Regions from separate parts of the Isoptericola sp. NPDC056134 genome, predicted to be linked through region 4. Evidence: riboswitches for the same ligand, from Rfam matches in the RefSeq annotation. Region 4 holds a riboswitch; each other region holds the start of a gene.
What was found. A riboswitch is a leader RNA that binds a small molecule or an ion and turns the genes downstream of it on or off. The one in region 4 is predicted to bind thiamine pyrophosphate.

Region 1 (4,802 bases), on a different contig from region 4:
CGTCCGGTCCGCCGTTGTAGCCGCCGTCCCAGCGCTGCCCCTGGCCCGACCGGGCGATGTCGCGGTGCGCCAGGGTCGCGGCCTCCGCGGCGAGCGCGGCGCCCCGGCGGGCGGCGGCGACCCCGCGCTCGGGGTCCTCCGCGGCGCGGGCCTGCGCCACCTCGCGCTCGGCCTCGGCCAGGCGCGTGCGGGCGTCGGGGCCCACGGGGGCGCGGTAGTCGTCGACGACGGACCGCGCCGCCGCGAGCTGGCGCTCGGCGTCGTCGAGCGCGGGCCCGAGCCGCGACGCCGCCCGGCGCGCGCGCTCGTCGCGCTCCGCCCGCTCGGCCACGGCGTCGTCGAGGGCGGTGTTGGCCTCCCGGACGCGGGTGAGGGAGCCCACCGGGTCGCCCGGGTCGCCCGGGGCGGGCAGCGCCGAGAGGGCGTCCTCGAGCGCGGTGACGGCGCCGTCGATGCGCCCCGCCCGCTGGGCCGCCGGGAGCGCGCGCGCCACGGCGAGCTCGGCACGGGACTCCGCCACGATCGCGCCGAGCGCCGCCTCCGCGCGCAGCGCCTCGGCCTCGTAGTCGTCGACGGCGCGCAGCAGCCCCTCGGCGCGGCGCACGGCCTCCTCCGCCGCGCGGGCCGCGGCACCGGCCTCCGCGACCTGCTGGGTCGTGAGGCGCTTGCGGGCCGCCGCCGTGCTGCGACCCGCGAACTCGAGCAGGCGCTCCGCCTGCTCGGGGTTGTCCGCGACGGGCAGCAGGGCCCGCTCGGCGTACTGCTCGCGCAGCCGCTCGAGGTCGGCGCGTGCCGCGGGCACGGCCTCGCGCACCCGGGCCAGCTCGGCGTCGACCCGGTCGACGGCGTCGGGGGTCGAGCGGACCGTCTGCCGCAGGGCGGCGAGCCCGCGGTCGAGCTCGTCCAAGGACGCGTCGGCCGACCGGCACAGGTCGACGATCCGCGCCGACCACTCCCGGCGCTGCTGGTCGGTGTCCGGGACGTGGTCGTGCAGGAGCTGGTTGTGGTGGAACGCCTCGGAGAGGCGCTCGCGTGCCCGCCGCAGCGTGGGCGCGAGCTCGCGCGTCTCCCGGTCGCCGAGCTCCGCCTGGGCGAAGGCGAGCTCGTCCTCCGCGAGGCGGGCCCGCTCGTCCGCGCGCACCAGGGCGGAGCCCGCCTCCAGGCCGAGGCGCTGCAGCTCCGCCTCGAGGTCCTGTGCCCGCCCGCGCGCCGCCCTGCGGCGTCGTGCCGCCCAGAAGACCACCGCCGTGACCAGCACGACCACCACGACCAGGCCCGTCACGATCCCGACGATCTGCCCCGCATCCATGCTCGGCATCGTAGGCGGCTCCGGCGGGGTCCGGGGACGACCGACGACGACCCGACGACGACGCGGACGCCCGGGAGCATCACGACGGCGACCCGTCAGGGCCAGGGCGCGGCGGTCATTCCGGCCCTGGCCCTGACAGGTCGCGGGGTGCGGCGCGTCAGCCGCGACTTCGGGCGAGCCGCAGCGCCACCAGCACCGCCGCGCCGGCGAGCACGACGACGCCGCCTGCGATGCCGAGCACCACGACCAGCTCGGAGGCGTCGCCGCCCCCGGCGTCCGCGGCGGCCGACGCGCCCTCCGCGGCACCGTCGGACGCCTCGTCCGCGCCCCCGGCCGGGGCGCACGGCGTCGCGTCCGCCGCGGGGGCCGCCTCGGTCCCGGCGGGCGGCTCGTAGGTGAACGAGTACTCGCCGCTGGTGGGGTGCCCGTCGGCCGACACGATCCGCCAGTCGACCGTGTACTCGCCGCCCTCGCCCAGCGCGACGGGGACGGACACGGTGCGGTCCTGCGTCGTGGGGCACCCCGTCGCGTGGTCCGTGCCGTCGGCGTCCGTCACGGTGATCACCGTGCTGGAGCCCTCGGCGGACAGGTCGAGCACCACGTCGTCGAACGTCACGTCGACGGACTCCGGTGGCTCGGTCACGGTCGTCCCCGAGGCGGGCGAGGTCCCGACGACGACGTTGTGGGCGCTCGCGGGCCCCGCCGCGCCGACGACGCCGGCCGCGCCGAGGCCCAGGGCGAGCGCGAAGGACCCGGCCGCGGCGAGGGCGCGTCGCGCGGCGGGGCGGCCGTCCGGCGCGCTCATCGCTGCTCCGTGCCGTCCGTGCCGGTGGCCCGTGCGCGCGTCCGGGCGAGGGCGGTCACGCCGGTGACGGCGCCGACCAGCCCGAGCCCGAGGCCCGCGGCGCCGAGCGCGAGCGGGAGGGTGCCGGAGCCGCCGTCCTCGGCCGCCGCGTCGGTGTGCGCGTCCGTGGCGGCGTCGCCGGCACCGGCCGCCGACGCCGCGCCGTGGGCGCCGTCCTCGGCGGCCGGGACGACCTGCAGGACGGGGGCCGGGAGCTCGGGCTCGGCGTCGCCGGACGCCTCCTGGTCCCAGGCGACGACCTCGCCGTCGGAGTAGGTCTGGGTGGCGGGGAGGACGATCTCCTCCACGCCGTCCGGGACCGCGCCGGCCGACACGGTGAACCGGAGGAACTCGCCCGGCGCGATGCCGGCGTCGGCGTCGTCGGCGGTCCACTCGATGCTCGCCGGCGCCTCGGTGACGGTGGTGCCGTGCACCTCGACGGGCTCGGGCAGGGGCGCCTGGGTGACCTTCGCGGTCCAGCCCGGCACGGGCTCGACGGACACGCTGGTGAAGGGGGTGTCGGTGGGCAGGTCGACCTGCACCGCGGTGGTCGACGCCTCGGCGGACTCGTTCGGGACCTTGAAGGTGAGGGTGGCGTACGACCCGGCCTCGGCCGCGTCGGGGGTCACGGTCACGTGCGCGGACGCGGCGGTCGCGCCGAGCACGAGGGCGGGGAGGGCGAGCGCGGCCGCGCCGACGAGGCGGCGCGGGCGGAGGGCACGGGTGATGACAGGGGTGGTCCTGGACATGGGTTCTTCTGCTCCTGGCTGTCAGGTGTGTCAGGCGGTCGTGGGACGGCGAGGGACCCGCCCCCGTCCGACGACGGACCAGGGCAGGGTCAGGCGGCGCGCGCGAGGGCGCCCGGGAGCAGCGGGGGTCCTCGTGGGGGCGTGCGCCGGCGGACGCGGGCCGGGTGGGGGCGCCAGGTGCGCCCGACGACGACGGCGGGCTCGCGGACCACCGGCAGCGCCGGCGGCTCCTGCACGAGGAGCGCGACGTGCCGCAGGTGCCCGACGACGGTGAGGGCCGCCCGGTCGCCCGCCGCGAGCAGCAGGGCGGTGAGCAGCACCGCGGCGGCGTGCGCGGCGAGCATCCAGGACGTCGTCCCGGCGTCGCCCGCGTGATGCAGCAGCCCGCCGCCCGTCGCGGGCGCGAGGGAGCCCGGGCCCATGGCGTGGAGCGCGTGCCCGTCCAGGGTGGTGCCCGGGGTCGGGAGCGGTGCCGAGGGAGCGCCCGTGCCCGCCGCGCCGAGCACGGACAACGTCGTGTGCTGGACGAGCTGCAGCGCGACCATCGCCGGCAGGAGGCGCCGGAGGGTCAGCCTGCGGCGCGCGGTCCACACCGCGAGCGGCGCCGTGAGCGCCGCGACGACGAGCCAGGCGAGGGGTGCCCCGGGGAGCGCGCCGCCGGCCAGCAGGTGGGCGGCGGCCGCGATGCTGAGCGTCGTGCCGGCGACGAGGAGCTCGCGCACACGACGGACGACCACGGGCACCCCCGCACCCTACCGCGGCGTCGGCCGGGACCTGCAGTCTCGCCCCGGGCGGCCGCCCGGACGACGGCGGAGCCAGGAACGACGCACCCGCGCGGGACGCCGGACCCGCCGGTGCCGACCTGGGCTACGGTGGGCGCCACGACACGGGGTGCGTCCCGACCGGTCATCGCCGCGACTTCGTCACGGCCGGCCGGCGGGCGCTGAGAACACACCCGTCGAACCTGATCTAGCTCGTACTAGCGAAGGGATGTCGACATGAGTGCGCGCGCACCTGAAGACAGCTCCGCCGGCCGCGCCGGCAGCACCACCCCTGCTCACGCCGCCCCCGCTCCCGTCTCGTCGCCGACGAGGGCGCTCCGGACGGGCAGCCGGCCCCGCGTCCTGGCGGTCGCCGGGTCCGACCCGTCCGGGGGCGCGGGCGTCCAGGCCGACCTCAAGTCGATCGCGGCCGCGGGCGGCTACGGGATGGCCGCCGTCACGGCTCTGACCGTGCAGAACACCCGCGGCGTGCGCGACGTGCACCTGCCGCCCGCCGCGTTCCTCGCCGCGCAGCTCGACGCCGTCACCGACGACGTGACCGTCGACGCCGTGAAGATCGGGATGCTCGCCTCGGCCCCGGTGGCCCGGGCGGTGGCCGCGTGGCTCGACGCGCTGTCGCACGCCACGTCCGACCGGTCGGGCACGACCGCGCGCCCCGCCGTCGTCCTGGACCCGGTCATGGTGGCGACCAGCGGGGACCGGCTGCTCGACCCGGCGGCCGAGGACGCCGTGCGGGACCTGCTCGGCCGGGTGGACGTCGTGACGCCGAACCTGCCCGAGCTCGCGGTCCTCGCGCAGGAGCCCCCCGCCGCGGACTGGCCCGCCGCCCTCGAGCAGGCGCGACGGCTGGCCGCCCGGCACGGGGTCCTGGTGGTGGCGAAGGGCGGCCACCTGCTCGCGCGTCCGGACGCGAGGGAGGAGGGCGCCCCGGACGCCCTCGTCGGCCCGCAGGGCGTGCTCGTGGAGCTCCCCGGCCCGCGCCTGACCAGCACCTCCACCCACGGCACCGGCTGCTCGCTGTCCAGCGGGCTGGCCGCCCGGTACGCGCGCACGGGCGACTGGGCGGAGGCGCTGCGCGGCACGAAGGCCTGGCTGACCGCGGCGATCCGGGCGGGGGA
Region 2 (4,802 bases), on a different contig from region 4:
TGTGGAAGGACTGCCCGGCGGTCGAGCTGCCGGAGGACGCGCGCGGCGGCGACGGCGCGGCGGCCGCCGCCGAGTACGGCGACGGCGGGGGCGACGGCGCGATCCGTCTCGCGGGCGACGAGCGGTGACGGCCGGCACCGTCGTCCTGCTGCGGCACGCCCGCACCGCCTACAACGCCTCCCTGCGGCTGCAGGGGCAGATCGACATCCCGCTCGACGAGGTCGGACGCTGGCAGGCGGCGGAGGGCGGCTCCGCGCTCGCGTCGTCGCACCGCGCGACGCGCATCGTGTCGTCCGACCTGGGCCGCGCCGTCGAGACGGCGTCCGCGTACGCGGACGCGCTCGGCGGGGAGCCCCTGGTGACGGACGAGCGCCTGCGCGAGCGCGGCTTCGGCGCCTGGGAGGGCCTCACGGGCGCCGAGCTGCAGGAGCGCTGGCCCGAGGAGTACGCAGCCTGGCGCCTCGGTGCCGAGCCCGTGGGGGCGGGGGCCGAGACGAAGGCGGCGGTCGCGCAGCGCATGGCCGAGGCCGTGGCCGAGCACGCCGCGGACCTGGCTGACGACGCGACGCTCGTCCTCGTGTCGCACGGGGCCGCCATCTCGCTGGCGGTGACGGCGCTGCTCGGGCTCGACCCGGCCACCTGGCGCGGACTGGCGGGCATGCACAACGTGCACTGGTCGCACCTGCACCGTGCCGGGGAGGGCGCCGTGCCGGCATGGCGCCTCGTGGCGCACAACGTGGGCGCGGGGTACCCCCTGGACCGCTGGCAGGCGGGACCGGACTGGAATTTGGAACCTGGCCCGAAGTCTGCCTAAGATATCGACGTTCCGAGGGGCGCAAGCCCGGAGGAACACACCGAATCAGACGAATCGCCTGGCCGTCCGCGGTCGCGAGAGTCGGTTCTCGGGGCTGTGGCGCAGCTGGTAGCGCACCTGCATGGCATGCAGGGGGTCAGGGGTTCGAGTCCCCTCAGCTCCACCCCGACAAGAAGGCCCGGAACCTCATGGTTCCGGGCCTTCTTGCGTGACCAGGGGTTTCACGGTGCGGGACGGTCTTGCGCGGACGCCGACGTCGCCTAGGGTCGGACCTGCGGCCGCGTCGTCGGCCGTCACATCTGAAGACACCCATGACAGGGGAGCGCCGTCGAAGGGGCGCTGAGAGTGCGGGCACAGCCGCAGACCCTTGGAACCTGCTCCGGTTAGCACCGGCGAAGGGAGTTACCTGGAATGTCCGCGCCCATCTCTCTGCGCAGCGCGTCCCCGCGGTACCGTACCGTCGACCTCGTCACCGTGGCCATGCTCGGCGTGGCCGTCGGTGTCGTCTTCTGGGGCTGGACCCAGCTCTACCACCTGCTCTCCGCCGGGCTGGCGGTCGCCTTCCCGCCGGCCACCGGGCTGCTCGGGGGCGGCTGGCTGCTCGGCGGCGTGCTGGGCGGCCTCATCGTCCGCCGCCCGGGCGCGGCGCTGCTCACCGAGGTCGTCGCCGCGAGCGTCGAGGCGCTGCTCGGCGCCGGCTGGGGCTTCTCGGCGATCGTCTCCGGCGTCGTCCAGGGGTTCGGCGCCGAGCTCGTGCTCGCCCTGTTCCTCTATCGCCGGTTCGGCACCGCCGTCGCGGCCCTGGCGGGTGCGGCGGCGGGCGCGTGCGGCGCCGTCTACGAGTGGTTCGCCTACTACCCGGACTGGGCGTGGGGCTTCCGGCTGGCGTACCTGGGCCTGTTCGCGCTGTCCGGCGCGCTGCTCGCGGGCCTGGGAGGCGCGGCGCTCGTGCGCGCCCTCGCGCGGGCCGGCGTGCTCGACGCGTTCGGGCCGGGGCGCGACCTCGCCGACCGCGGCGTCGGTCGTGCCGCCGATCGCGCCCGGGCCTGACGGCGTGGCGCGCGACGACGTCCGGGCGCGCGTGCGGGGGCTGAGCTGGCGGCCCACCGGGCGCCGGGTCCCGACGATCGAGGGCCTCGACCTCACCGTCGGCGCGGGGGAGCGCATCGGCCTGGTCGGGCCGAGCGGGGCGGGCAAGTCGACCGTGCTGCACGCCCTCGCGGGGGTCCTGGGGGACCCGCTGCCCGGCGACCTGTCCGGCACCGTCCACGTGGACGGCGGGGTGGGGCTCGTGCCGCAGGACCCGGGCTCCGCGGTCGTCGCGGCCCGGATCGGCCGGGACGCCGCCTTCGGCCCCGAGAACTCCGGCCTGCCGCGGGACGAGATCTGGCGTCGGGCCCGGAAGGCTCTCGACCGGGTCGGGCTGCGGTACCCGCCCGACAGGCCGACGTCGGCCCTCTCGGGCGGCGAGCTGCAGCGGCTCGCGCTCGCAGGGGCGCTGGCGAGCGCCCCGGGCCTGCTGCTCCTGGACGAGCCGACCGCGATGCTCGACCCCGCCGCCGCGGCCGAGGTCCGCGCCGCCGTCGTCGGCGCGCTGGAGGGCACGGGCACATCCCTCGTGGTGGTCGACCACCACGTCGGGCCGTGGCTCGAGCACCTGGACCGCGTCGTGGTGCTCGGGCCGGCGGGTCGGGTCACGCACGACGTCGCGCCCGCCGCGCTGAGCGACGGCGCGGCCGGCCGGCGCGCTGACCTGACGCGCGCCGGCGTCTGGCTGCCCGGGGTGGCGGCGCCCGATCCGCTGCCCGTCCCGGCCGCGCTGGTCGCGCCGGACGACGCCGGGCCGGAGGTCTCGGTCGACTCCCTCGAGGTCGACCTGACGACGCGCGGCCTGCGCGGCCGTACCACCACGCGGGCGCTCGACGGCGTGGCCGCGCGGCTGCCTGCGGGGCTCCTCACGGCCGTCACGGGGCCCTCGGGTGCGGGGAAGTCCACGCTCGTCGCCACCCTCGCGGGGCACCTGCGGCCGACCGCCGGCGTGGTGCGGGGAGCTCCGGGGCGTACGGCCCGCTCGCGAGACCTCGCGCGGTCGTGCGGCTGGGTGCCGCAGCACCCGGAGCACGGCCTGCTCGCCCCGCGCGTGCGGGACGAGGTGGAGCTCACCGGCCGACGCCTCGGCGTCCGGGTGGACGTGGACGAGGTGCTCGCGCTGCTGCGCCTGGACCATCTCGCCGACGCGCACCCGTTCCGGCTGTCCGGCGGCGAGCAGCGGCGGCTCGCGCTGGCGGCCGCGCTCGCGCACCGGCCGGGGCTCGTGCTGCTGGACGAGCCGACCGTCGGCCAGGACCGGGGGACCTGGGCGGCGGTGGCGGGGTGGGCCACCGCCGCCGCCCGGCATGGCGCCACCGTCGCGGCCAGCACCCACGACGCGCACCTCGTCGCCCTCGCCGGGCACCAGGTGCAGCTCGGCGGCCCGGCACGCGAGCGACAGGCGGTGGCGGCATGACCGGTGTGCTGGGGCGCGTGAACGCCCTCGTGCTCGTGGCGCTCGGGCTGCTCGGGCTGGTCGCCTCCCTGGGCGTCCGGGACGTCGCGAGCGCCGGCGTCGCGCTGGGCGCCTGCCTGGCGTTCGGGCTGCTGCTCCTGCCGCGCGGGGCCGGGTCGCCGGCCCGGTACCTCGCGGTCGTCGTCGCCATCGCGTCGGTGGCGTGGTCCACCTGGCTGCTCGGCGGCCGCGACCCGGTGGAGGCCGGCGTCGCGGGGGCCCGCATCGCGGTGCTCGCGCTGCCGGGCGTGGCGCTCGCCCCGCTCGTCGACCCGAGCGGGCTGGCCGACCAGCTCGGCCAGCGGCTGCGCCTGCCGGCGCGCTTCGTCGTCGGCGTCGCCGCGGCGCTGCAGCGGTTCGAGCGGCTCGGTGCGGTGTGGGAGCAGGCGTCGCGAGCCCGCCGGTCGCGCGGCGTCGGGCCCGGCCGGGGTCCGCTCTCGCGGGCCCGACACGCGGCGTCCGTGACGTTCGCGGTCCTGGCCGCCACCCTGCGCGACGCGGCCGCCATGGCCGTCGCGATGGACGCCCGCGGCTTCGCCTCCGCCCACCACCGCACCTGGGCGGAGCCGGCGCCGTGGACCCGCACCGACACCGTCGTGCTCGCCGGCGGCGCGTTCGTCGCGGCGTTGCCGTTCGCCGTCCTCGTCGGGTAGCGGTCGCGCGGGAGGCGCCGCCCAGGAGCCGTGGGCGCAGAATGGGCAGCGGGAGGTGCTCCATGGCCCGCCAGGTGCACGATTTCGACGCCCTGTACGCCGCCGACGCCCCGCCGCCGTGGGAGATCGGCCATCCGCAGCCCGCGCTCCTGGCGCTCGTGCGCCGGTCGGTGCTCGCGGACCCGGTCCTCGACGTCGGGTGCGGCACGGGCGTGCTGGCTCTCGCCGTCGCTCGGGCGGGCCACCGGGTGGTGGGCGTGGACGCCGCGGCGCACGCGATCTCCCGCGCGCGGGAGCGGGCCGCGGAGTCGATCCTCGACCCGCCGGGCGAGGTGCGCTTCGAGGTCGCGGACGCCCGCCGGCTCGACCGCCTGGACCTCCGGCCGCGGACCGTCCTCGACTCGGGGCTGCTGCACACCCTGGACGACGCCGGGCGCGCGGCCTACGTGGCGGGGCTGGAGGCGATCTGCCGGCCCGACGCGCTCGTCGCCGTGCTCGCGATGTCCGTGGACGCCGGGCTGGGCTGGGGCACGACCGGCGCCCGGCTGCGCGCGGCGTTCGAGGGGCCCGCGTGGTCGGCCACGGTGGTCTCGGACGCCGAGATCGCCGCGCGCACCGCGGGGGAGGAGCTCAGCCTGCCGGCGCTGCTCCTCACGACGCGGCGCGCGTGACGAGACGTCCGTGAACGGACGGGCCTCGGACAGGTCCCGTGCGATAGGAAGGGGGCGTGCCGTCCCCGCCCCTCTTCCCCTTCCGTAGCGTCGTCCTCGGGGCGTTCCTCCCCACCCTG
Region 3 (4,802 bases), on a different contig from region 4:
GAGGCGGCCGCGGCGGCCGACGTCCTGCACCGCACGACGGGCGAGGCGCGCTACGCCGAGCTCGCCGACACATGGTGGGCGTGGATCGACGCCCACCTGGTGGACCACGAGCGGGGCTCCTGGTTCCACGAGCTCGACACGGCCAACCGCCCCTCGGGCCGGACCTGGGTCGGCAAGCCCGACATCTACCACGCGGCCCAGGCCGTGATCCTGCCGGACCTGCCCCTCACCGGGTCGTTCGCGGCGTCCGCCCGGGAGGCCGGGCCGCTGCTGGCCGGCACCCGACTGGGCGACGCGGTGACGACCTCGTGAGGATCTCCGCGAAGGCCGACTACGCGGTGCGGGCGGCCGCCGAGCTCGCCGCGTCCGGCGAGGGCCCCGTGCCGGCCGAGGCTCTCGCCCGCGCGCAGCAGGTGCCCCACCGCTTCCTCGAGGCGATCCTGAGCGACCTGCGGCGCGAGGGCATCGTCGCGAGCCGTCGCGGCGCGGGCGGCGGGTACGTGCTGGCCCGTCCGGCCGACAAGGTCACCGTCGCCGACGTCGTGCGCGCCGTGGACGGGCCGCTGGTGTTCGTGCGCGACGCGCGGCCCTCGGACCTGGAGTACACCGGCGCGGCGGCGTCGCTGCTGCACGTGTGGGTGGCGCTGCGCGTGAACGTCCGGGCCGTGCTGGAACAGGTGACCCTGGCGGACCTCGCGGCCGGGACGATCCCCGACGTCGTGCGACGGCTCACCGAGCAGGAATCGGCGTGGATCAACCCGTGAGCCCCGCTCCCGCGGCCTGACCGGCACGGGGCGGTCGGGGCGCGGCACGGCCCGCGCCGACCCCGGAAGGCGCGTCTCAGCATGCAGACAGATTCTTGAGACCGTTGAATCCGATAGAGCCGATCGGGTAACTTCACTGCAGACGCGGCGGACCCGCTGCCGCGCCGAAACGGAGGGAACCCCCGTGCGGACTCTCGTCCTCCTTGCCCTCGTGGGCCTCGGTGCGCAGCTTGTCGACGGCAGCCTGGGCATGGCCTACGGCGTCACCTCGACCACCCTGCTGCTCGCGATCGGTACCAACCCCGCGGCCGCGTCGGCGACCGTCCACCTCGCCGAGGTCGGGACGACGCTGGCGTCCGGTGCGTCGCACTGGCGGTTCGGGAACGTGGACTGGAAGGTCGTCACCAAGATCGGCATCCCCGGTGCGGTCGGCGCGTTCGCCGGCGCGACCTTCCTCTCGTGGCTGTCGACCGAGATCGCCAAGCCGCTGATGTCGATCCTGCTGCTGGGGCTGGGCCTGTACGTGCTGCTGCGCTTCACGCTCCGCGGGCTGCGCACGGACCGCCTCGGGCAGCCGCTCCGGAAGCGGTTCCTCACCCCGCTCGGCCTGGTCGCCGGGTTCATGGACGCCACGGGTGGCGGCGGCTGGGGGCCGGTGGGCACGCCCGCCATCCTCGCGAGCGGCCGCATGGAGCCCCGCAAGGTGATCGGCTCGATCGACACCAGCGAGTTCTTCGTGGCCGTCGCCGCGAGCCTCGGCTTCCTCTTCGGCCTCGGGACCGCGGGCATCAACCCGACCTGGGCCCTGGCGCTGCTCATCGGCGGCCTGATCGCGGCGCCGATCGCGGCGTGGCTCGTCCGCCTGGTGCCGCCGCGCGTCCTCGGCTCCGCCGTCGGCGGGATCATCGTGCTCACCAACGTCCGCACCCTGCTGAGCCTCGACGAGTTCCCGGTGAGCGACGGCGTGCGGGGTCTCGTCCTCGGGCTCATCGCGGTCGGCTGGGCCGCCGCCGTCGCCTACTCGTTCCGCGAGCACCGCAAGGCGGTCGCGGCGGAGCGGGCCGAGGCGGCCGGCGAGCACCCCGAGGCCGCGGCGACGACGGTCGCCTGACGCCTGCCCCCGGCACGGCCGAGGCCACCGACGACACCGCCACCGCACGTCACCCGCCGTGCGGTGGCGGTGTCGCGCCGTCCCGGTACGGTGGTGAAGCCAGGATTACTGCGCGCCTGACCCAGCTGCACGGCACTGGGGGTGAGCCTCGATGTCCAGCACGACCAACGACACACCGCGCCGCGAGCTCGTCGCCCTCGCGGAGCTGCTGGGTGCGGGGAGCCAGCTGCTCGTGGGCCGGTACCGCGTCGACGTCGCCACGGGGGAGTGGTGGTGGTCGGACGAGGTCTTCCGGATCTTCGGTCGCGAGCCGGGCAAGATCGCGCCGGGACCGGAGGTGCTGCGCGCCCACCTGCATCCCGACGACCGCGAGCGGCTCTCCCGGACGGCGGTGGTCGCGCTCGGCACCGGGCGGCCGTTCTCGGGGGCGCACCGCGTCGTGGACGACCACGGGCGCACCCATACCGTCGTCGTGACCGGACAGGGAAGGCATGGGGCCGACGGCGCGTCGTCGCAGATCGTCGGCTACGTCATCGACGCGAGCCCGGTCGTGCGGGACGCGCTGGAGCGCGAGGCGCACCGGGCCGTGTCCCGAGCGTTCGTCGCGGCCGCGGCCGCCGAGCAGGCCAAGGGCGCCATCATGGCGGTGTGCGGCGTGGACGAGTCGGTCGCCACCGAGGTGCTCGCGGACGCCGGCGCGCAGGTCGGGATCTCCGCCCAGTCGGCGGGCGAACAGGTGATGAAAGGGCTCGCGCGGCCCGTCGGGGACCGCGACGCCGCGCTCACGGCGGCGGAGGTGGTGCGGTCCGCCCCGCCGGCCCAGGACGCGGCGGACCGGCTCAGCCAGGCGCTCGCCACCGTGCGGCCGGTGGACCGGCCGCACGGGCACGACGCGCAGCTCGCCCGCCGGCGTCCGCGCGCGAGCCACTGACCCGCAGGGCGGGCCCGTCAGGAGCGGGGGATCAGCGGCCGGGGACGAACCGGGCCGCCGCGCGCACGGCGCCCTTGCGGGCGAGGCGCTTCGCGAGCACCGCGACCCCGCCCGAGACCGCCGCGAAGGTGACGGCCTGGATGATCGAGATCTCGTCGTCGTCCACGTTGGTGGGCGCCACGCTGCCCGTCGTCTTCTCCCAGACCACCCCGATCAGCTTCTGCGCGACCCATCCGGCGGCGATCGTCAGCACCACCGTGCCGACCTTCACGCCCAGCGGCTGCTCGGTGTCCGTCACGTGCTCTCCCTCGGTAGGTCCCGGCGCGGCCTCGGCACGACCGCGCGTCGTCTCGCGTGCGTCCGCGGCCGCCGGGCGGCGTCACGGCACGTCAGGCACGTCACACCCCGAGGCCGAGGACTGCACCACGGTAGCGCGGCGTCGGCGGGTAGGCTCGTGGTGATACGACAGGGGAGCGCCCACCGGCGCTGAGAGTGCGGACCGCCGCAGACCCTCGAACCTGACCCGGTTAGCACCGGTGGAGGAAGTCGGGAATCTCGTTCCCTGCGGACGGCCGCACCACGACGGTGCCGGGTGCCCGCAGGACCCCCTTCTCGCACCTTGAGGAGGACAGCATGAAGCTCACGACCACCGCCCGGACCACGGCCGCCACCGCGGGCGTCGTCGCCCTGCTGCCGCTGCTGGCGGCGTGCGGCGGGACGCCCACGGACGACGCGAGCGGCGCGGCGTCGAGCACGGTCACGCTCGTCACCCACGACTCGTTCGCCGTCTCCGACGACGTCCTTGCCGCGTTCGAGAAGGAGTCCGGTCTCACCGTCGAGCAGGTGGCCCCGGGCGACGCGGGCACGCTGGTGAACCAGCTCGTGCTCACCAAGGACGCGCCGCTGGGCGACGTCGTCTTCGGCGTGGACAACACGTACGCGTCGCGGGCCGTCGACGCCGGGGTCCTCGAGGAGTACCAGCCGGCCGACCTCGCCCCGGAGGTCGCGGCCTACGCGCCCGACGACCTGGCGGGCACGCTGACGCCGGTCGACGTGGGCGACGTGTGCATGAACCTTGACGACGGCTGGTTCGAGAAGCACGGCGTCACGCCCCCGACGACGCTCGAGGACCTCGCGAAGCCGGAGTACGCGGACCTCACCGTCGTGACCAATCCGGCGACGTCGTCCCCCGGCCTCGCGTTCCTGCTCGCGACGATCGGCGCGTTCGGCGCGGACGGCTGGGAGGCCTACTGGGCCGACCTACGCGACAACGGCCTCAAGGTGGCCGAGAGCTGGGAGGACGCGTACTACGTGGACTTCTCCGGCGCCGGCGAGGGCGGGCAGCGCCCGATCGCGCTGTCGTACGCGACGTCGCCTGCGTTCACCGTGAGCGACGACGGGAAGACCTCCGCCACGAGCGCGATGCTCGACACCTGCTTCCGGCAGGTCGAGTACGCGGGCGTGCTGGCGGGCGCCGAGAACCCCGAGGGCGCCGAGAAGCTGGTGGACTTCCTGACGAGCGCCGAGTTCCAGGCCGACGTGCCCGGCCAGATGTACATGTACCCCGCGGACCCGGGCGTGGAGCTGCCCGCCGACTGGCAGCAGTTCGCGCCCCTGGCCGACGAGCCGTTCGACGTGGCGCCCGCCGACGTCGCCGCGCACCGCGACGAGTGGATCGAGCAGTGGACGGCGACGGTCGTCGGCTGACGCGCCCCGTGCCCCGCGTCCCGCGCGCCACCGCCCGCCCGGCAGCCCGGGCGGCGCGGTGGCGCGCCGCCCGGCGGGGTGCAGACCGATGGGGCGCGTGGCTCGGCTGGGGCGCGGCCGTCGCGCTCCCGCTGGGCTTCCTCGCGGTCTTCTTCGCGTGGCCGGTGGTGTCGCTCGTCCTGCAGGGGTTCTTCACCGAGACCGCGGCGGGGCGGGAGCTCGACCTGTCCGGCTTCGCAGAGGTGCTGTCCCAGGAGCGCACGTGGCGGATCGTCGGGCAGACGCTCGC
Region 4 (4,802 bases):
GGCACCCCGAGCTCGCGGCCGACCGCGCGGACCTCGTCCTTGAACAGGGTGCGCAGCGGCTCGACCAGCTCGAACTGCAGGTCGTCGGGCAGGCCACCCACGTTGTGGTGGCTCTTGATGTTGGCCGCGCCCTCGCCCCCACCGGACTCGACGACGTCCGGGTAGAGCGTGCCCTGCACGAGGAACTTGACCTCCTCGCCGTGGGCGCCCGCCTCGGCGACGATGTCGCGCTGGGCGTCCTCGAAGACGCGGATGAACTCGCGGCCGATGATCTTGCGCTTCGTCTCGGGGTCGCTCACGCCCGCGAGGGCGGTGAGGAACCGCTCCTTCTCGTCGCGGATGATCAGCTTCACGCCCGTGGACGCGACGAAGTCGCGCTCGATCTGCTCGACCTCGCCCTCGCGCAGCAGGCCGTGGTCCACGTGCACGCAGGTGAGCTGGTCGCCGACGGCGCGCTGCACCAGCGCGGCGGCGACGGCGGAGTCCACGCCGCCGGACAGGGCGCAGATGACGCGCGCGTCGCCGACCTGCGCGCGGATCGCGGCGACCTGGTCGGCGATGACGTTGCCGGCCGTCCAGTCGGGCGCGAGCCCCGCGCCCTCGTAGAGGAACTTCTCCAGCACGGCCTGGCCGTGCGCGGAGTGCTTGACCTCGGGGTGCCACTGCACGCCGTACAGGCGGCGACCGGTGTCCTCGATCGCCGCGACGGGCGAGCCGGACGACGTCGCGAGCACCGTGAAGCCCTCGGGCGCCGCGTGCACGGAGTCGCCGTGGCTCATCCAGGTGGTCTGGTGGTCGGGGGTGCCCGCCAGCAGCACGCCGGCCTCGCACACCTCGACCTCGGTGCCGCCGTACTCCCGCTGCCCCGTCTGCGCGACGGTGCCGCCCAGCGCCTGCGCCATCGCCTGGAAGCCGTAGCAGATGCCGAGCACCGGCACGCCGGCCTCGAACAGCGCCGGGTCCACGAACGGCGCGCCGGTGGCGTACACCGACGACGGGCCGCCCGACAGGATGATGGCCGCCGGGTTCTTGGCGAGCATCTGCTCGGTGGTGAACGTGTGCGGCACGATCTCGGAGTAGACGCGGGCCTCGCGCACCCGGCGCGCGATGAGCTGCGCGTACTGGGCGCCGAAGTCGACGACGAGGACCGGTCGCGGCGTGGGCGCCAGGTCGGCGGTGGTGGGGGTGTCGGTGGCGGGAGACGTCACCGAGCCATCGTAGCCGCCGGACGGTCCCGCTCCCGGGCCCGTCCCACGGGTCACGCGGTGGGGTAGGTCACCTCGACGCGGCGGTTGAGCGCCCGCCCCGCGGGGTTGTCCTGGCCGTCCACCTCGTTGTCCGCGACCGGGTCCGCCTCGCCGTGGCCCTCCACCTTCAGCGTGAGGTCCGGCCGCTCCGCCGCGAGCACGTCGGCGACCGCGTTCGCGCGCTGCCGGGAGAGCGTGAGGTTCTTCGCGTCCGTGCCGATCGAGTCGGTGTACCCGTCCACGCGCACCGTCGCGTCCTGCGGGATGTCCGCCGCCAGCCTCGCGACCGCCGTCGCCGCCTCCGGCGTCAGCGTCGCCCTGCCGAAGTCGAACAGCAGGTCGGACGTGAGCGTGACGACCGTGTCGTCCTTCTTCTCCTGCCTCTGCTCCAGAGTGATGGTGGAGTCCGCGGCGTCCAAGGCGAACGTCGAGTCGCCCGCGCGCAGGTCGACCGTGGCGTCCGTGCGCATCGCGTCGGTGGTCTCCGCGGCCTCGACGGTCGCGTCCTGCTCCGCGAGCGCTGCCCGCGCCTCCTGCATCAGCTCCGGGTCGGCCGTCGGAGCGGCGCCCGACGACGGGCTCGGCGACGCGCTCGGCTCGGTCCCCGCCACGGCCGGGCCGGCAGCACCCGGGGCGAGCAGCGCGGCGAGCAGCGCGGCGAGCGCCGCGACCACCGTCCCCCGCTGCCGTCGAGCCGTCACTTCGCGGCGCCGTCGACGTAGGTGACCGTCACGTCCGTGAACAGCGGCAGCCCCTCGGCGGGCAGGACGTCCACCGTCGCGGGCTCCCCCTCCGGCGCGGGCAGCACGGCGGACACCTCGATGGTGCCGTGGTTGGGGAACTTGAAGGCGTGCTTCTCGAGAGGGGACACGAGCATGGACTCACGGCACTTGATCTGCGCGACCGCCGCCTTCGTCGAGTCGTCGGTGTCCTCCTGCCAGGCGCCCTCGGTGCAGAACGGCCGGTACGCCTTGAGACCCGCCCGGTCCGTCACGGTCGTGCTGGGTTCCAAGCTCATGTCGTACCAGCTCGCCCCCGCGTCGGCGGGCGACGCGTCGTCGTCCCAGCGCAGCGCCCAGCGCACCGTCGTCGTGCCGCCGGCCACCTCGACCGCCCGCAGCGACACGGTCACCTCGCCGCCGAGGGCCGCGTCCGAGCCGTGCGGCGTCGCGATCTTCTGCTCCGCCATCACCTGGTCGGCGACGGACGCCGTGCCAGGATCCGCGGCCGCCTCGGCCTCCGGGGTGGCCGATGCGGCCGCTCCAGACGTCCCGCCCTCCTCCTCGGCGCCCCCGCCCGTGCACCCGGACAGGACGAGCAGGGCGCCGGCGAGCAGCAGGGCGGACGTGCGGGCACGAGGGGACATCGACTTCTCCAGGGCTCGGGGGGCGCGACTCGCCCCGGCGCGAGGCGGGGCGAGCTCACTGTGGCACACGCCACCCCCGCCGGGTATCACCCGCGAGGGGGAGCACTCCCCATCCCGGGGCGTGCCCGGATGGGCCGGCGGGTCAGCCCAGCCGCTCGCGCAGCTCGCGGGCGGCGCGCTCGGGGTCGGGCGCCTGCGTGATCGCCCGCACGACGACGACGCGGGACGCTCCGGCGTCGAGCACGGCGTCGAGGCGCTCGGCGTCGACGCCTCCGATGGCGAACCACGGCGTCGTGGGGCGGGTCGCCGCGACCTCGCGCAGCAGGTCGAGCCCGACGGCCGCGCGGCCGGGCTTGGTGGGCGTGGCCCACAGCGGGCCGACGCAGAAGTAGTCGACGTCCGGGTCGGCCTCCGCCGCGGCGGCCTGGTCCGCGGAGTGCGTGGACCGGCCGAGCACCGGCGCCGGCCCCAGCAGCGACCGCACGGCGGGCACCGGCAGGTCGCGCTGCCCCATGTGCACCACGGGCGTCCCGGTGAGCTGCGCGACGTCGGCCCGGTCGTTCACCGCCCAGAGCGCGCCGTGCTCCGCGGCGACGCGGGCGACCACCTCCTGCAGCTCGAGCTCGCGCGCGACGTCGAGCGTCTTGTCCCGCAGCTGCACGACGTCGACGCCGCCCGCGAGCGCTGCGTGGAGGAAGTCCTCCAGGTCGCCGCGCTCCTCGCGGGCGTCGGTGCACAGGTACAGGCGGGCGTCGGCGAGGCGGGCGCGGGGCGCGTCGGGAGCGGTCTCCGGGGCGGCACCGTGGTCGGGCGCGGTCGTGGTCACGCCGGTCAGGGTAACCACGGCCCGGGTTACAGTGGCCGCGCACGGGAGCCCCGCTCGGGGCTGAGAGGGCGTAGGAGCCGACCGTCGAACCTGATCTGGGTCATGCCAGCGAAGGGAGCGCACATGCCCACGCCCAGCAGTCCGTCCGACGCCCTGTCCGGCACCCTGTCCGACACCCTGTCCGACACCCTGTCCGACATGGTCGTCGTGGGCGGCGGGATCGTCGGCCTCTCCGTGGCCTGGCGCGCCGCAGCGAGCGGTCTGTCCGTCACCGTGCTCGACCCGTCGCCCGGCGAGGGCGCCACCCGCGCCGCGGCGGGGATGCTCGCGGCTGTCAGCGAGTCCGACTTCGGCGAGCGGGAGCTCGCCCGCCTCAACGTCGCCTCGGCCGCGCTCTGGCCCGACTTCGCCGCCCGCCTGGCCGCGGCGACCGGGCGGGACGTCCCCCTGCTGCGCGCCGGGTCGCTCGCCGTCGCGTACGACGCCGACGACCTCTCCCTGCTGCGCCGGGTCCTGGCGCTGCACCGGGAGTGGGGCCTCGCCTCCGCCGAGGTCTCCGTGGCCGACGCGCGGCGGCGCGAGCCGTACCTCGGGCCGCGGCTCGCCGGGGCGGCCGTCGTCGAGGGCGACCTCGCCGTGGACCCGCGAGGGGCGCACGCGGCGCTCGTCCAGGCTCTCGGCGGCGCCCTCGTGCGCCGCGCGGCGGCGCGGCTCGAGCGCGACGGCGCGGGCCGCGTCGTCGCGGTGCACGACGACGCGGGCGCGCGCCACGCCGCGGGCGCGGTCGTCGTCGCGACCGGCGCGGTCGCGACGGCGTCGCTGCTCGACGGCGTGCCCGACGTGCGTGTCCCGGTGCGGCCGGTGAAGGGCGCCACGCTGCGCCTGGACGCCGGCCCGGGCCTCGCGCTCGAGCACGTGGTGCGGGGCACCGTGCAGGGGCGGCCGGTGTACGTCGTGCCGCGGGGTCCCGGTACCGGCGCGGGGCCCGGCACCGGGCCGAGCCACCGGGAGATCGTCGTCGGCGCCACCAGCGAGGAGCGCCCCGACGACCGCCGCGCCGAGGCGGGCGGCGTGTTCGCGCTGCTGCGTGACGCCCGCGCGCTCGTGCCCGGCATCGACGAGGCCGCGCTGGTCGACGTCACGCCGCGCGCCCGCCCGGCCACCCCCGACAACCTGCCGCTCGTCGGCGCGACCGCGGTGCCCGGCCTGCTCGCCGCCGTCGGGCACGGGCGCAACGGGGTGCTGCTCGCCCCGCTCACCGCCGACGCGGTCGTGGCCGTGCTGACCGGAGCGCCTCCCCCCGACCCGGCGCTGTCCGCCGCCGACCCGCGCCGCTTCGCGCCCGCCGCCCGTCTCCCCGAAG

Region 1: it holds a riboswitch for thiamine pyrophosphate, as region 4 does, so the genes downstream of both, ACFCZN_RS06425 (bifunctional hydroxymethylpyrimidine kinase/phosphomethylpyrimidine kinase) here and thiO (glycine oxidase ThiO) in region 4, are expected to answer to the same signal.
Region 2: it holds a riboswitch for thiamine pyrophosphate, as region 4 does, so the genes downstream of both, ACFCZN_RS16075 (ECF transporter S component) here and thiO (glycine oxidase ThiO) in region 4, are expected to answer to the same signal.
Region 3: it holds a riboswitch for thiamine pyrophosphate, as region 4 does, so the genes downstream of both, ACFCZN_RS15710 (thiamine ABC transporter substrate binding subunit) here and thiO (glycine oxidase ThiO) in region 4, are expected to answer to the same signal.

Annotation. Positions count from the first base shown of each region.
Region 1 covers NZ_JBHJVM010000004.1:266,197-270,998, forward strand. Annotated here, with positions in the region: gene ACFCZN_RS06405 (hypothetical protein) at 1-1,309, opposite strand, end outside; gene ACFCZN_RS06410 (copper resistance protein CopC) at 1,467-2,114, opposite strand; gene ACFCZN_RS06415 (YcnI family protein) at 2,111-2,902, opposite strand; gene ACFCZN_RS06420 (hypothetical protein) at 2,992-3,645, opposite strand; TPP riboswitch at 3,780-3,910, shown strand; gene ACFCZN_RS06425 (bifunctional hydroxymethylpyrimidine kinase/phosphomethylpyrimidine kinase) at 3,901-4,802, shown strand, end outside.
Region 2 covers NZ_JBHJVM010000018.1:977-5,778, forward strand. Annotated here, with positions in the region: gene rsfS (ribosome silencing factor) at 1-128, shown strand, start outside; gene ACFCZN_RS16065 (histidine phosphatase family protein) at 125-814, shown strand; tRNA gene ACFCZN_RS16070 (tRNA-Ala) at 905-977, shown strand; TPP riboswitch at 1,121-1,232, shown strand; gene ACFCZN_RS16075 (ECF transporter S component) at 1,226-1,864, shown strand; gene ACFCZN_RS16080 (ATP-binding cassette domain-containing protein) at 1,839-3,320, shown strand; gene ACFCZN_RS16085 (CbiQ family ECF transporter T component) at 3,317-4,012, shown strand; gene ACFCZN_RS16090 (class I SAM-dependent methyltransferase) at 4,075-4,683, shown strand; gene ACFCZN_RS16095 (MFS transporter) at 4,740-4,802, shown strand, end outside.
Region 3 covers NZ_JBHJVM010000017.1:1,086-5,887, forward strand. Annotated here, with positions in the region: gene ACFCZN_RS15685 (AGE family epimerase/isomerase) at 1-312, shown strand, start outside; gene ACFCZN_RS15690 (RrF2 family transcriptional regulator) at 309-764, shown strand; gene ACFCZN_RS15695 (sulfite exporter TauE/SafE family protein) at 949-1,875, shown strand; gene ACFCZN_RS15700 (PAS domain-containing protein) at 2,027-2,806, shown strand; gene ACFCZN_RS15705 (DUF4235 domain-containing protein) at 2,838-3,104, opposite strand; TPP riboswitch at 3,264-3,368, shown strand; gene ACFCZN_RS15710 (thiamine ABC transporter substrate binding subunit) at 3,440-4,513, shown strand; gene ACFCZN_RS15715 (ABC transporter permease) at 4,489-4,802, shown strand, end outside.
Region 4 covers NZ_JBHJVM010000030.1:1,217-6,018, reverse strand. Annotated here, with positions in the region: gene guaA (glutamine-hydrolyzing GMP synthase) at 1-1,208, opposite strand, end outside; gene ACFCZN_RS19310 (OmpA family protein) at 1,259-1,948, opposite strand; gene ACFCZN_RS19305 (hypothetical protein) at 1,945-2,613, opposite strand; gene thiE (thiamine phosphate synthase) at 2,756-3,439, opposite strand; TPP riboswitch at 3,471-3,573, shown strand; gene thiO (glycine oxidase ThiO) at 3,563-4,802, shown strand, end outside.